DNA from 3 places in the Micromonospora sp. CA-259024 genome. Region 3 is predicted to be linked to each of the others. Evidence: riboswitches for the same ligand, from Rfam matches in the RefSeq annotation. Region 3 holds a riboswitch; each other region holds the start of a gene.
What was found. A riboswitch is a leader RNA that binds a small molecule or an ion and turns the genes downstream of it on or off. The one in region 3 is predicted to bind cyclic di-AMP.
Positions count from the first base shown of each region.

Region 1: another riboswitch for cyclic di-AMP. It lies ahead of ACQEUX_RS09790 (transglycosylase family protein); the one in region 3 lies ahead of ACQEUX_RS30270 (coiled-coil domain-containing protein).
Region 2: another riboswitch for cyclic di-AMP. It lies ahead of ACQEUX_RS15025 (C39 family peptidase); the one in region 3 lies ahead of ACQEUX_RS30270 (coiled-coil domain-containing protein).

Region 1 is NZ_JBNJND010000001.1:2,236,418-2,241,182, reverse strand. Features, by position in the region: gene htpG (molecular chaperone HtpG) at 49-1,977, shown strand; gene ACQEUX_RS09795 (ThuA domain-containing protein) at 2,056-2,718, shown strand; cyclic di-AMP (ydaO/yuaA leader) riboswitch at 2,893-3,045, shown strand; gene ACQEUX_RS09790 (transglycosylase family protein) at 3,045-3,698, shown strand; gene ACQEUX_RS09785 (hypothetical protein) at 3,772-4,134, opposite strand; gene dinB (DNA polymerase IV) at 4,260-4,765, opposite strand, start outside.
Region 2 is NZ_JBNJND010000001.1:3,443,789-3,448,553, reverse strand. Features, by position in the region: gene ACQEUX_RS15035 (hypothetical protein) at 1-450, shown strand, start outside; gene ACQEUX_RS15030 (hypothetical protein) at 583-1,353, shown strand; cyclic di-AMP (ydaO/yuaA leader) riboswitch at 1,639-1,780, shown strand; gene ACQEUX_RS15025 (C39 family peptidase) at 2,014-2,862, shown strand; gene ACQEUX_RS15020 (alpha/beta fold hydrolase) at 3,035-3,781, shown strand; gene ACQEUX_RS15015 (CDP-glycerol glycerophosphotransferase family protein) at 3,786-4,765, opposite strand, start outside.
Region 3 is NZ_JBNJND010000002.1:2,310,051-2,314,815, reverse strand. Features, by position in the region: gene ACQEUX_RS30280 (heavy metal translocating P-type ATPase) at 1-1,058, opposite strand, end outside; gene ACQEUX_RS30275 (YibE/F family protein) at 1,412-2,782, shown strand; cyclic di-AMP (ydaO/yuaA leader) riboswitch at 2,949-3,079, shown strand; gene ACQEUX_RS30270 (coiled-coil domain-containing protein) at 3,084-4,103, shown strand; gene ACQEUX_RS30265 (carbonic anhydrase) at 4,161-4,765, opposite strand, start outside.

The sequences.
Region 1 (4,765 bases), on a different contig from region 3:
GGCTGGTGACGACTCGTATCCTTTCCGCGAACCTCCGTACGAGCCGAGATGGGAGACGGTGTGAGCAACCAGGCCGAGACGTTGGAGTTCCAGGCCGAGGCGCGTCAGCTCCTCCAGTTGGTGGTCCACTCGATCTATTCGAACAAGGACGTCTTCCTGCGGGAACTCATCTCGAACGCGTCCGACGCGCTGGACAAGCTGCGGCTGGCCACCCTGGTCGACAAGGACCTCGCCGCCGACACGAGCGACCTGCACGTCGCACTCGAGGTCGATCGGGACGCCCGCACGCTCACCGTGCGGGACAACGGCATCGGGATGACCCGCGACGAGGTGGTCGGGCTGATCGGCACCATCGCCAAGTCGGGCACCGCCGAGCTGCTGCGCCAGCTGCGCGAGTCCTCCGACGCCCGCGCCTCGCAGGACCTGATCGGTCAGTTCGGCGTCGGCTTCTACGCCGCGTTCATGGTCGCCGACAAGGTCACCCTGCTGACCCGCAAGGCCGGGGAGACCGCCGGCACCCGCTGGGAGTCCACCGGCGAGGGCACGTACTCGATCGAGCCGGTCGACGAGGCGCCGCAGGGCACCACGGTGACGTTGCACCTCAAGCCGGTCGACACCGAGGACAACCTGCACGACTACACCGCCGAGTGGACCATCCGGGAGATCGTCAAGCGATACTCCGACTTCATCGCCTGGCCGATCCGGATGAGTGTCGAGCGCCCCGGCGCCGACGGCGAGGCCGCCACCAGCGAGGTGCAGACCCTCAACTCGATGAAGGCGCTCTGGGCGCGGCCCCGTGACGAGGTCGACGCCGCCGAGTACAACGAGTTCTACAAGCACGTCAGCCACGACTGGGCCGACCCGCTCGAGGTCGTGCACATGAAGGGCGAGGGCACCTTCGAGTACGAGGCGCTGCTGTTCCTGCCCAGCCACGCCCCACTGGACCTGTTCTCCCCGCAGGGTCGCCGTGGCGTCCAGCTCTACGTCAAGCGCGTGTTCATCATGGACGACTGCGAGGCGCTGGTCCCCACCTACCTGCGCTTCGTCAAGGGCGTGGTCGACGCGCACGACCTGTCGCTGAACATCTCCCGGGAGATCCTCCAGCAGGACCGGCAGATCCAGATCGTCCGTCGCCGCCTGGTGAAGAAGATCCTCACCACGGTCAAGGACCTGAAGGCCAACCACCCCGAGCGCTACCGCACCTTCTGGACCGAGTTCGGCGCGGTGGTCAAGGAGGGGCTGATCGACGACACGGACAACCGCGACAGCCTGCTGGACATCCTATCGGCGGCCTCCACCCACGACGCGGCGGAGCTCACCGACCTGGCCGGCTACGTCGCTCGGATGAAGGACGGCCAGAGCGACATCTGGTACGCCACCGGCGACTCCCGGGCCGCCATCGAGAACTCTCCGCACCTGGAGGCGTTCCGGGCCAAGGGCCACGAGGTGCTGCTCCTTACCGACCAGGTCGACGAGGTGTGGGTCGAGCGGGTCGGCACGTACGAGGGCAAGCCGCTGCGTTCGATCGCCAAGGGCGAGATCGACCTCGACACCGACGAGGAGAAGCAGCAGGCCGAGGCTGAGCGTGAGCAGCAGCGACAGGAGTTCGCCGCGCTGCTCGACTGGCTGGGCACCACCCTGACCGACAGTGTCCGGGAGGTTCGCCTGTCGTCCCGGCTCACCGCGTCACCGGCCTGCGTCGTCGGCGACGCGCACGACCTCACCCCGACCCTGGAGAAGATGTACCGGGCGATGGGGCACGAGATCCCCCCGACCAAGCGGATCCTGGAGATCAACCCCGGTCACCCGCTGGTCGCCGGGCTGCGCAAGGCCCACGAGCAGGGCAGCGACCCCGTCGCCCTGACCGAGACGGCCGAGCTGCTGTACGGCCTGGCGGTGCTCGCCGAGGGCGGTGAGCTGACCGACCCGGCCCGCTTCACCCGCATGCTCGCCGATCGGCTGGCGCGCACCCTGTAGCGGGCGTATTCGTTGCGGCCGGCGGGCCACCCGATTGGTCGGGGCCCGCCGGCCGGCCCTCGGCACCGGGAGATGATCATGCCTGTCGACACCGTCATCTTCAGTGGGGCCGGCCCGCACGCCGACCGCTGGCACTCCCTGGCAGAGACCAGTACCGCGCTGGCCGCGCTGATCGGTGACGCGGCTTCGGTGGCGATCGTGACCTCCGTCGAGCACCTCGACGCGGCCCTCGACCGCGCCCACCTGTTGGTGGTGAACGCGAGCGCCGACCGCCGCGGCCCGATCGGGGAAGACGAGGACTTCGGCCGCGCCCTCGACACACTCCTGGCTCGCGGGGGCAGTCTGCTCGCCACGCACAGCGCCACCCTCGCGTTCCCCGGGCTGCCCAGCTGGCGGGCGACGATCGGCGCCGCCTGGGACCACGACCATTCGTTCCACCCCCCGATCGGTTTCAGCCTCGTCCGGCGTACCCGTGTCGGGCATCCGATCACCGACGGTCTCGGCGACATCGAGGTCTTCGACGAGCGCTACACCGACCTGGAGTTGGTCGACGGCGCCGAGATCGAGCCCCTCTACGTCCACGAGGAAGGCGGCGTTACCCACCCGCTGGTCTGGGCGCGCACCGTCGGGAGCAGCCGGATCGTCTACAGCGCACTTGGTCACGACGTCCGGTCGTACGAGTCGCCAGGGCACGTCGAGTTGCTGCGCCGCAGCGTGGCCTGGCTGCGTCACGACGCCTGATCGAAACCGGTCCACTGTGCTCACTGCACAGGTTCCGGTCGCCCGCAACCGCTGGGTGCGGCGCCCCGCGTACCCCGGTGAAGAACTTCACAGCGGTTGGGCGAACGTCACCGACCGTGCCTAACGTCGGTCGGGTTCGCCACTGCGGACACCACGGCCGGCAACGCCAAATTCTGCCCCCGGTCGTCGGAACCCAGTCACCCGGGCAGGAGCGGGGGACCCAACGTTCCTCGGTGCACGTCACCTCGGGGTGAAGCCGCCACCGCGCGGCCGGGCTCCTCGGCCCGAACCCGACAGCTGACCTCGCCGGCGTGGAGGAAACTCACATGACGTCTGTTCACACGCCCCGTCATCGACGGGTCACCACCCGCCGCGTCGCCGTCGGCACCCTGGCCGTCGGTGCGGTCACCGGAGCCGTCGCCTTCTTCGGCCCGGCCGCCCCGGCGCAGGCCGGGGTCAACTGGGACGCGATCGCCCAGTGCGAGTCCGGCGGCAACTGGAAGATCAACACTGGTAACGGCTACTACGGCGGGTTGCAGTTCTCGCAGAGCACCTGGGCCGGATTCGGCGGCAAGAAGTACGCCGCCCGCGCCGACCTGGCCAGCCGCGGCGAGCAGATCGCCGTCGCCGAGAAGGTGCTCGACGGGCAGGGCATCGGCGCCTGGCCGACCTGCGGCAAGAAGGGCGGCTCGTCGGGCGGCTCCGCCACCAGGTCGACCGAGTCCACGACGTCGACAGCGAAGCCCAGCAGGCAGCAGGAGCGGTCGTCGCGCGGCGAGCAATCGGCTACGCGCAGCCACGAGCGCACCACGCCGGCGGCGGGCGGCGGGACGTACACCGTCAAGCCGGGCGACACCCTCTCGGAGATCGCCGACAATCACCGGCAGACCGGCGGCTGGCAGGCGCTGTACGAGCGCAACCGGCAGCTGATCGGCGCCGACCCGGGTCTGATCTTCCCGGGTCAGCGGCTCAGCCTCTGACGGACGAACGCGAACGCTCGGCCGGGTCACCGGCCGAGCGTTCGCGCGTGTGCGGTTCGGTACGCAGGTCGCGTCACGCCGCCGAGGCGGACGCCTTCGGCCCCCGCTGCGACGTCACCGCGCCGGCGTTCCGACCCCAGCGTGGAGCCGGTACCGCCTCGCTTGGCCATCCGGTGCGGCTCTCGTCACCGACGCCTTCGACGGTCATCTCGACCGACGTGGGCGTGCTGCGGGCCAGCCGCAGCGACTGCTCGGCGCTGGTGCGGGCCGCGCATGGCCAGGCCTGCCCGGCGCACTGGAGGTTGCGGCAGTGACCCTCGTCGTCCGGCTCGTGGGCGCTCAGCACATCCACCGCCAGTTGCCAGAGCAGCGGGTCGGTCACGTCGTGTGGGCGCTCGGCGTTGCGGCTCGGTCGGTTGCTGGTGTCGTCGGACATCGTGGGTCCCCCCTTGTCAGTCTGTACGCCCCCAAGGGTCACCCGTCGGCCGCCGGTTAAACCGCCGACCTGCTGTGATGTGTCTCCGGTCGCAGCTTCGCCGCAGGACGCCGCACGCAGATCGGTCAATCCGGCAGTAGCGGCATCTCCACGCCCGGTTCCCGGCCGAGGAGTACCGCCCGGGTGAGCGCCGCCGATCCGAACCGGTCGCGGACCGCGTCCACCGCGGCGTCCAGTTCGGACCCCGGGTCCGGCTGGAACGGCAGCTCCGGCTGCACCGGGTTGTCATCGAGGTTGCCCACCGAGACGCCGATCAGGGTGACGCCGCGGCGACCGATCTCGGGCAGCGCGGCCCGCAGCAGCGCACGCGCTGCGCCGAGCAGCGGCGTCGTGTCCGCCGTCGCCTTGCCCACCGTGTGCGAACGGGTCGCCCGGGTGTAGTCGCCGAAGCGCAGCCGGAGCACGACCGTGCGCCCGGAACGCCCGGCCGTCCGCATCCGCCGGCTGACCCGGTCGACCAGGCCGGTGAGGATCGCGTCCAGCTCCGCCGGGGCATGCGGGGTGCGGCTCAGCGCGTGCTGCGCGCCCATCGAACCGCGCCGGCGCCCCACCTGCACCGCCCGGGGGTCGC
Region 2 (4,765 bases), on a different contig from region 3:
CTCACCTGTCCGCTGTGGTGGGTGGCGCGCTGGGCGACGCGGGTGCTGACCAGCCTCGCCGTCGTCGCGGCCCTGGCGCTTGGCGCGGGCCCGGCCTCGGCCGCCGCGCCATCGCTGACCGCTGGGCCGAGCGCGGTGCCGACGCCGGGCGCGGTGCCGACGCCGGGCGCGGTGCCGACGCCGGGCGCGGTGCCGACGCCGTTCGCCCCCGGGTCGCTCCCGGCCTCCTGCCGGCCCACCTCTCCGGAGCACGCCCCACAATCGGCTCAGGTGGTCCCTGAGCGGGCCGCCGAGAAGTGCTCCCCGGCGTGGTCGGTCGACTCGCTGCCGGCACTGCCCGGCGGTGCCGCCGCCATCGCCACGGCCGGCGTGCGGGCGGCCGGGTCCGACCGGCTGCCCCTCGACCACGGTCCGAGCAGCCGGTCGCCGCGGGCCCCACCCGGGCGCTGAGTCACCGGGACGAGCGTCCCGCCGCCGCGCCGTGTCGATTCACCAGTTCCGCACCCCGCCGATCCGTGGCCCACCGTGGCCGGATCACCGGTGGGGCTCCCATCGCAGTGTTCTCTCCCCGAGGTGCCGACCATGGAGACCGTCGTCTTCTACCAGTTCGTGACCGAGGTGCCACAGGCCGCCGCCATCTGGTCGGCCCTGTTCCTGCTGACACTGGGCGTACTCGCCGTGCTGGTCGCCCGCCCCGAGCGGGACCGGCCCACGGACGACCCGCTCCCGACCGCGCCCACCGCCCGTGAGTTGGCCGCGGCCGAGGCCGTCGACCTGCGCCGGTACGCCGAGGAGGTGGCCGTCGCCGCGGCCGGCGCGGCCAGGACCGCACGGCGGCGACGGGCTGCCTGGCTGGCCGCTCAGGAGCAGATGGAGCGGGCCTGGGCCGGGTACGACGAGGCGGACACCGCCGCCCGTCGCTTCGCGGGTGCCGGGGCGCTGCCGGCCCCGAAGACCCCTCGCACCCCCGCCGAGTACGCCACCCGGGAGCGTTACCTGCGCCGCGCGGCGTCGGCGGCGTACTGGCGGGGCGACCTGAGCATGGCGCAGCTCGGCGACGTGTTCGGGCACCGGCACGGCTGGGATCCTCGGCGGCACCCGGTCGAGCAGGAGGTGGTGCTCAGCCGGGTGATCCGGGACGCGAGACTGGCCGACTACCAGGCTGCCGCCACCCGGGAACGGGCCGCCTGGCGGGACGCGGAACTGGCTGCCGAGGCGGCGCGAACCCTCGCGGAGGAGGCGTACGCGGCTGCGGCCCGGCTGCGGCCGGACCTGACACCTGCCCGCCGGGTGGCGACCGGGGCGTTCCGACCCGCTCTCGCGGCACGCTGGCGCCCGGCTCGCGCGGGTTGAACCCCGATCCGTGATGTGAGCCCGGTCACGCCATCGCCGAATCGGGCGTCGGGCACGATCGGCTCAATTCTTCCCGCAATTGTGGCCGCATTCTCGGCGGCCTGTCCGGTTGTCGCCCACAGGCGTCGCCGTAACCGGTTGTCCCATCGAGTCACATCATCGGCAAAACGCGCAGAAATTGTCGTGCCGATTGAGGTTTACGCAGGTGAACCTGGCTTGGCAGGGTGCGGACAGGCCAGTAGTGTCGTCCCGTCCGGTGCGGTTACCGATCGCAGAAGGCGACGCCGCGCTGACCCGCTCAATCGTGATCAACGAACCGGGGACCCATCAGTAAGTCCGGGGTGAATCCGCGAGCCACGGCCCGCGGTAGGGCGATCTTCCCGCCCGAATCCGTCAGCTAACCCGGTAGGCGGTGTCGGAAGGAGTTCCCTCCTCGTGCAGCACCTTTCCACCCCTCGGTTGTTCCCTCGCCTCCACGGCGCAGCGGTGTCCCCGCTCACCCGTCCAGTGACGGTGAGCTGACCCCCCGGGTCATCGCCTTTCCCGCCCGGCCGCGCCGGGCGTTCCCCTGAGCGGTTCACCATCCGCGGACCACGGTCCGCGCGCTGGCGCCTGCCCGGATACCGGTCCGGCCCCGGTGTGCCGCTCTCCCCCCGACCCGTGGAGGACCCCGTGAAGCACACCCTGCAGCGTCAGCTCCGTCGCCTCGCCACCGAGCGCCCGTACCAGATCGTCGCCGCCTCCGCCGCGGCCCTCGCCATCGCCACCACCACCGGCGCCCTGCTCACCGGTGCCGACGACGCACCGGCCAGCCAGCGCGCCGCGACCACGGTCGCCCAGATGCGCAGCGACACCATCGCTTCCCGCGGCGAGGCGCGCGACGCGTCCCCCTCGGCCAGCGCCGCGGCGACCACCGCCGCCCCGGCGACCAGCGCCGCGTCGCCCGCCGCCAAGGCCAGCACCAACCCGGACCTGACCCGGAAGCCGACGCCGCCGAAGCCACCCGCGACGAAGGTGCTCGACTACGACTACGAGGCGCAGAACACGTACTACAACTGCGGCCCGGCGGCCACCCGTAACGCGCTCAGCGCCACCGGCATCGACCGCACCCAGAACGAACTCGCCGTCGAGCTGGGCACCACCGAGATGGGCACCAACTCCGCCGAGGACACCACCCGGGTGCTCAACGCCGAGGTGAAGGGCTCCCCGTACCAGACCCGGATGTTCGCCGGCGCGCCCAGCCCGGCCCAGATGGACCGGCTCCAGGCCGACGTGGTCAAGGCCATCACCGACGGTCGTGGCGTGGTGGCCAACGTTGTCGGCGACGCCACCGACACCGATGGCGGCTGGCACTCCTACGGCGGCGGGCACTACATCGCCGTGGTGGGTTACAAGGACAACGGCCGTACCGTGCGGATCGCCGACTCGGCGAACCCGGCCGACGCGTCGTACTGGATCACCACGATCGACCTCGCGAACTGGATCGCCACTCGGGGCTACTCCGCCTGACCCGGGCGTAGCCGTCGCAGGCGCCGTCCCCCACGAGGGGCCGGCGCCTGCGGCGTTTGCACCCTCCGTCCCGGCGCGGGACTCCACAGTGGATCTTGCGCAGTCGGCGTCCCCGCGAGTGGCGCCGACGACGGCTCTCGTACCGGGTCGTGAACCATGGGAGACTGCGCCGGTGGTGGATGAATCGGGTGGTCAATCCGGTCGTGGGCCGGTCCTGCTGCTGCTGCACGGAATGGGGGCGACCGGGGACGTCTGGCTGCCGTGGGCGCCGTTGCTGGAGCAGCACTGGCCCGGGCGGTGGCTGGCACCGGACCTCGCCGGTCACGGCTGGGCGGCACCGCTGCCGTCGTACTCCTTCGACGGGCTCGCCGGCCGGATCGCCCATGGCCTGTCCGGCGACGACCGGCTCGTCGTGCTCGGGCACTCGCTGGGCGGGGTCGTCGGCCTGGCGCTGGCCGCCCGCGCCGCCGGGATGCCGGTGGACGCGGTGGTCGGGCTGGGCATCAAGGCGGTCTGGTCACCCGTGGAGCTGACCCGCGCCGCCGAGCTGGCCGCGCGCCCGGTGAGCTGGTTCGCCAGCCGCACCGAGGCGGCTCGCCGCTACCTGCGGGTCTCCGGGCTGGCCGGTCTGGTGCCGCCAGACCACCCGGTGGTGGACGCCGGGTTGCGTCAGGTCGACGGCCGTTGGCGCCTCGCCATGGACCCGACCGCGTTCGCCGTCGGTGAGCCCGACCTGGCCGCGCTGCTGGCGGCGACCGACGTGCCGGTGGTGCTGGCGCGCGGGGAGCACGATCCGATGGTCACCGACGAGCAACTCAAGGAGTACGGCGTACCGGTCACCACCCTGCCCGGCCTCGGGCACAACGCCCACGTGGAGGACCCGGCAGCCGTGTTGGCGCTGCTGGACCCGTACCGCTGATCGGCTACACCGGTGCGGGCGCGGCCGGTTCCTGCACCGGCGCCAGCTCCCGGCGGGCGGCGGTCAGGAACGCCTCGGCGTACGACTCGGCCGGGAAGTCACCCAGGTAGCGGCGGCGGGTGGCCCAGCGGGCCTCGGCCAACGGGTCGGTGTCCAGCAGTGCGGTCAGCACCGCATCCACATTGGACATGTCCCGGCGCAGCACGTAGCCCGACCCGGCCAACGGGAAGCGCTGTACGAACCGGTCGCCCTCGTCGCCCATGTCGGTGAGCGCGTACGGCTTGCCGGAGTAGAGGTAGTCCGAGATGACCCCGGACACGTCGGAGACCAGCGCGTCCGACCGGTTGACGCATTCGGTCAGGCTCAGTTCCCGGGCGGCGGCGCCGACCACGTGCTGGCGCCCGGTGCGGGCCCGATCGGCGGCGAGCAGCTCGGTCAGGCGGCCCAACTGGCGTGCCGACGCCGGGTTCTGCGCGGTGTAGGGATGGGCTCGAAGGATCACGGTCGCGCCACGCTCCAGCAGCCGACGCAGCAGCCCCTCGGCCACCGGCAGCGAGCAGTAGTCGGCGTCGGCGTGGTGCCCGGTCCAGGTCGGGGTGTAGAGCACCGTCGGGTGCGCCAACCCCCGCGCCGGCTCCGGGCGTACCTCGATCGACTCGACCTGCGGGCGGCCCACCACCACGAACTTGTCCGCCGGGATCTGCACCCCGGCGCGGGCGTACCGGTCGATCGCCGCCGGCCCGGCCACGAAGATCCGGTCGAAGATCCCCGACACCGGGTTGGCGCTCGGCGCCTTGTCGCTGTCGCCGTGGTGCAGCTGAATGTGGGTGAGCTGGGTGAAGCGGACGCAGTGGCTGTTCTTCGCCCCGTGGTTGACGTAGAACGCCGCCCGCAGGCTCGGTACCAGCGCCTCGTCCATGGCCCGCAGGGTGGGGCAGTAGACCACCGGTGCGTCGGTGGCTGCGGCGATCGTGGCCAGGAACT
Region 3 (4,765 bases):
AAGAGCACCGCGCCGACGGTCCGCATCCGCTCCAACGCCAACCGGTCCTTGAGAAGGATCCCGGACCGCGCGGCCAGCGCGGTGGAGAGCGCGACGACCAGCGGGATGGCGAGACCCAGCGCGTGCGGGCAGGCGATCACCAGTACGGTGACCGCGCGAACGACCGCCTCGTCGGGCTGGCCGAGCGCCGTCCAGACCAGCACGGTCAGCACGGCGGTGCCGGTGGCCAGGTAGAACAGCGCGGCGGCGAACCGGTCGGCCAGCAGTTGGGCCCGCCCGCCGGAGCCCTGGGCCTGCGCGACCATCCGCTGGATGCCGGCGAGCGCGGTCTGCTCACCCACCGCCTCGACACGGACCCGGATCGCGGAGTCGGTGGCGACGGTGCCGGCCACCACCCGGTCGCCCGTTGAACGGGCGACCGGCCGCGACTCGCCAGTGATCATCGACTCGTCCAGCTCGGCGCTGCCGTCGACGATGCCGCCGTCCGCCGGCACCCGGCTCCCCGGCCGGACCAGCACCACGTCACCGACCCGCAGGTCGGTCAGCGGAACCGCCTCGACCCGCCCGTCCGCAGCCACCCGCTCGGCCTCGTCCGGTAGCAGTGCGGCCAGCGCCGCGAGAGCGCCCCGGGCCTGCCCGATGGCCTTCATCTCCTGCCAGTGCCCGAGCAGCATGATGGTGACCAGCGCGGCCAACTCCCACCAGAAATCCAGATCGAAGGCGCCCACGCTGGTGGCCAGTGACGCGGTGTAGGCGACGGTGATCGCCATCGCGACCAGCAGCATCATGCCGGGCGCCCGGTCCCGCACCTCCCGGACCGCGCCGACCAGGAACGGCCAACCGCCCCACCAGAACACGATCGAGCCGAGCAGCGGGCCCACCCAGGACCGGCCGGGGACGTCCTCGCGCAGGCCCAACTGATCCCACACCAGGTGACTGGTCAGGACCACCGGGATGGTGAGCGCCAGGCAGACCCAGAAGCGACGACGGAACATGGCCGGATCGTGCCCGGCGTGCTTGTCGTGCCCGCCGTGCTTGCCGTGCCCGGCGTGCCGCATCGCGGGGGCGTCGTGCTGCTGGCGGTCCGACGGAGTGGGCATGACTCCAACATGACGGGTCGGGGGCCGCCCCGCGAGCGGTTCGACCACCCGACACTCCGTCACGACCTGCATCCGCGGGTCGGCCTGGCTAGCATCTCCCACGATGGCCCTCCGCATGCCGCTGCACAGCCGGGCCACGTCGCCACCGCGACGTGGCGCCGCCTCCGGCCGACCGGGCCGGGCGCTGACCGTCCGTGATCGAGCGGTCGTCAGCCAGCGATCCGCCGCGCCTCTGGTCGGGTTTCCACGGCCACGGTGAACCGACCCGACCACTGACACGTATCCCGCACCGGATCGTTGGGAGTCTCGCCTTGGGTTCCGACCACACCCACCCCGCTCCGTCCGCCCCGCCCCGGGTACGACGGATCCTCGTCGTGACGGTGGTGCCCCTCTTCATCGCCACCGTGCTCGCCGCCGTGCTGCTCTGGCCGCGCGGCGGGTCACCGCAGACCGACGGCGGAGCGGACGTGCCGCGCTACCCCGGCACGGTGACCCGGGTGGTGACCGAGCCGTGCCCGCCGGTCCCGGCGAGCCCCGAGGGCACGCCGGAGGTCGGTGCCGGGCCGTGCGGCACCGTCGACGTCCGGGTGGACGAGGGGCCGGCCGCCGGCCAGCAGGTGCAGACACCGGTTCCCGACGGGCCCGGCGCACCCCGGGTCGAGGTCGGCGACGAGGTCATCCTGGTCGAGCTGACCGACCCGACCGATCCCACCATCAGCAACTGGAACATCGCCGAGCACCAGCGCGGCACCCCGATGGTGTGGCTGGCGGTGGTCTTCGCCGCCGCGATCATCGCGTTCGGCCGGTGGCGAGGCCTGGCCGCGCTCGCCGGGCTGGCCGCCAGCTTCGCCATCCTGCTCACCTTCGTGCTGCCAGGCATCGGCGCCGGCAGGTCACCCCTGCTGGTGGCGGTGGTCGGCGCCGCCCTGATCATGTTCGTGGTGCTCTACCTGACGCACGGGGTCACCGCGCAGACCTCGGTCGCGGTGCTCGGCACCCTGGGCAGCCTGGTACTGACCGGCGTGCTCGCCACCATCGCCACGGCCGCGACCCACCTCACCGGCTTCGGCAGCGAGGACGCGACGACGCTGTCGATGTTCCAGGGTGACGTGGACCTGCACGGCCTGCTGCTCGCGGGGATCATCATCGGCTCGCTCGGGGTGCTCGACGACGTGACGGTCACCCAGGCGGCCACCGTCACCGAGCTGGCGAACGCGAACCCGGGGCTGACCCGGCTGCAGCTGTACCGTGCGGCCACGCGGGTCGGCCGCGCGCACATCGCCTCCACTGTCAACACCATCGTGCTGGCGTACGCGGGGGCGTCGCTACCCCTGCTGCTCCTGCTCACCGCCGACTCGCGGCCGATCGGGCAGATCCTCACCAGCGAGTTCCTCGCGCAGGAAATCGTCCGCAGCGCGGTCGCCACGCTCGGTCTGATCGCCGCCGTGCCGCTGACCACCGGGCTGGCCGCGGTGGTGACCGCCGCCGGGCGCACCGATGCCACACCGTCCGCCGGCGCTCCCGCCCCGCGACCGGAACCGGACCGGTCGGAGGCGTTGGCCGCACTCATCTCACCGCGAACGGGTCGCCCCGACGAGCCGGATCAGACGCGGACCCCACCCCCATCCACGGCCACCGACCGGTGGCCGCAGTCGAACAGGAGCACGGATACGACATGGTGACACTCCTCAGCGTGACCAGATCGGGCATCCACCCTGAGAACCACGTCACTGGTCACTCAACGCTATGGCGAAATGACACTTTTGGTCGGCATCCAGGCGTAGCTCACTCGGTCGACTCTCGGGTAACCTCGCTGCCGGTTACCGATGAAGGCGCGAAGCGGCGCCTGCGGTGCCGCCGCCCAATCGCCAACCGGCGAGCCGGGGACCCAGGTACGTGGGGTGAATCCGCGTCAGCGGTAGGGGCCACTTCCGCCCCGAACCCGTCAGCTAACCCGGTCGGCGGTCGACGGAAGGGAACATTGTGACGGCACCCCTACGCCGCTGGTTGACACCCGTGGTGGCCGTGATCGCCGCACTGACCGTGCTCGCCGGACCCCTCCCGGCCCACGCCGCCCCGACGACCCCCACACCGTCGGGGCACGAGGAGGACGGCGAGCCCAAGCTGCTCAACGACGTCATCGAGCAGGCCAACCGCGACTACTCCGCCGCCAAGTCCAAGCTGGACAAATCCAAGAAGCGGCAGCTGGAGCTGGCAGCGGAGGTCGACCGGGCCAAGGCTGACCTGGACGCGCTGGCGCCACAGGTCGGGCAGATCGCCGCCCAGTCGTACCGGACCGGCCGGATCGGTGCGATCGCGATGCTGCTGGAGAGCGACGCTCCCGACTCGTTCGTCCAGCGCGCCGCGGCGCTCGACGAGATGAACATGGTCAACGAGAAGAAGCTCTCTGAGGTCAACGCGGTGAAGGCTCGCGCCGAGCAGGCCAAGCTGGCCCTCGACACGGAGGTCCGTGAGCAGCAGAAGCAGACCGCCCTGATGGCGAAGCGGAAGAGCGAGGCGGACAAGGCGCTGTCCCTGGTCGGCGGGAAGGGCTTCACCGGTGGCCTGGTGGACGCCACATCGCCCGTCGCCCGGATCGGCCCGGGTCGCACCGCCGACGGTGACTGGAAGCCTCAGTCGTGCAGCGAGAACGACCCCACCACGTCCGGTTGCGTCACGCCTCGCACGCTGCACGCGTACAAGGAGGTCAAGCGGGCCGGTTTCAACCGGTTCGTCGGCTGCTACCGCTCCGGTGGGCCGTGGGAGCACCCGAAGGGCCGCGCCTGCGACTGGTCGCTGCAGAAGAGCGGCTTCTCCCCGTGGCACAACGAGGACACCCGGACGTACGGCAACAACGTCGCCGCGTTCCTCATCCGTAACGCCGACCGACTCGGCATCTACTACGTGATCTGGAACCGGCAGATCTGGTTCCCCGCGACCGGCTGGAGTTCGTACAGCGGGCCGTCGAACCACACCGACCACGTCCACATGTCGCTGCTCTGACCCGCACGATCCCCCGTCGAGGGCCGTTCCGCGTCGCGCGGGGCGGCCCTCGACGCGTCAGGCGGCGGGCGCGGCCGGCACGTCGAGCGTCGCGAAGCCGGCCGGCACGGCGGCCACCGGGCGCACCACTCCGGCGGCGAGCTGATACGACACACCCACCACCGCGCAGCGCCCCTGCGCCACCTCGTCGGCCAGCACGGGCGACTGCCCCAGCAGCGTCTCGACGGTCTGCGCGATGTGGATGTCGACGATGCCGCCGATGTCGTCCACGCCCTCGGCCTCGGCCCGGCGCAGGCTGGGCAGCACGGCGTCGACCACCGACCGCAGGTGGCCACCGGGTGCGGTGCCGGTCGCCACGGCCTCCCGGGCCGCCTGCACCGCGCCGCACGAGTCGTGGCCGAGCACCACCACCAGCGGGGTGCCGAGCACGGTCACCGCGTACTCCACGCTGCCGAGCACCTCCGGGCCGGCGGTGTGTCCGGCCGTACGGACGACGAACAGGTCACCCAACCCCCGGTCGAAGATGATCTCCGCGGCCAGGCGGGAGTCGGAGCAGCCGACGATCACCGCGAACGGGTGCTGCCCGTCGGCCACGGCGGCTCGGTGCTCCGCGTCCTGATTGGGGTGCCGTGGGGCGCCACTGACGAAACGTTGGTTGCCGG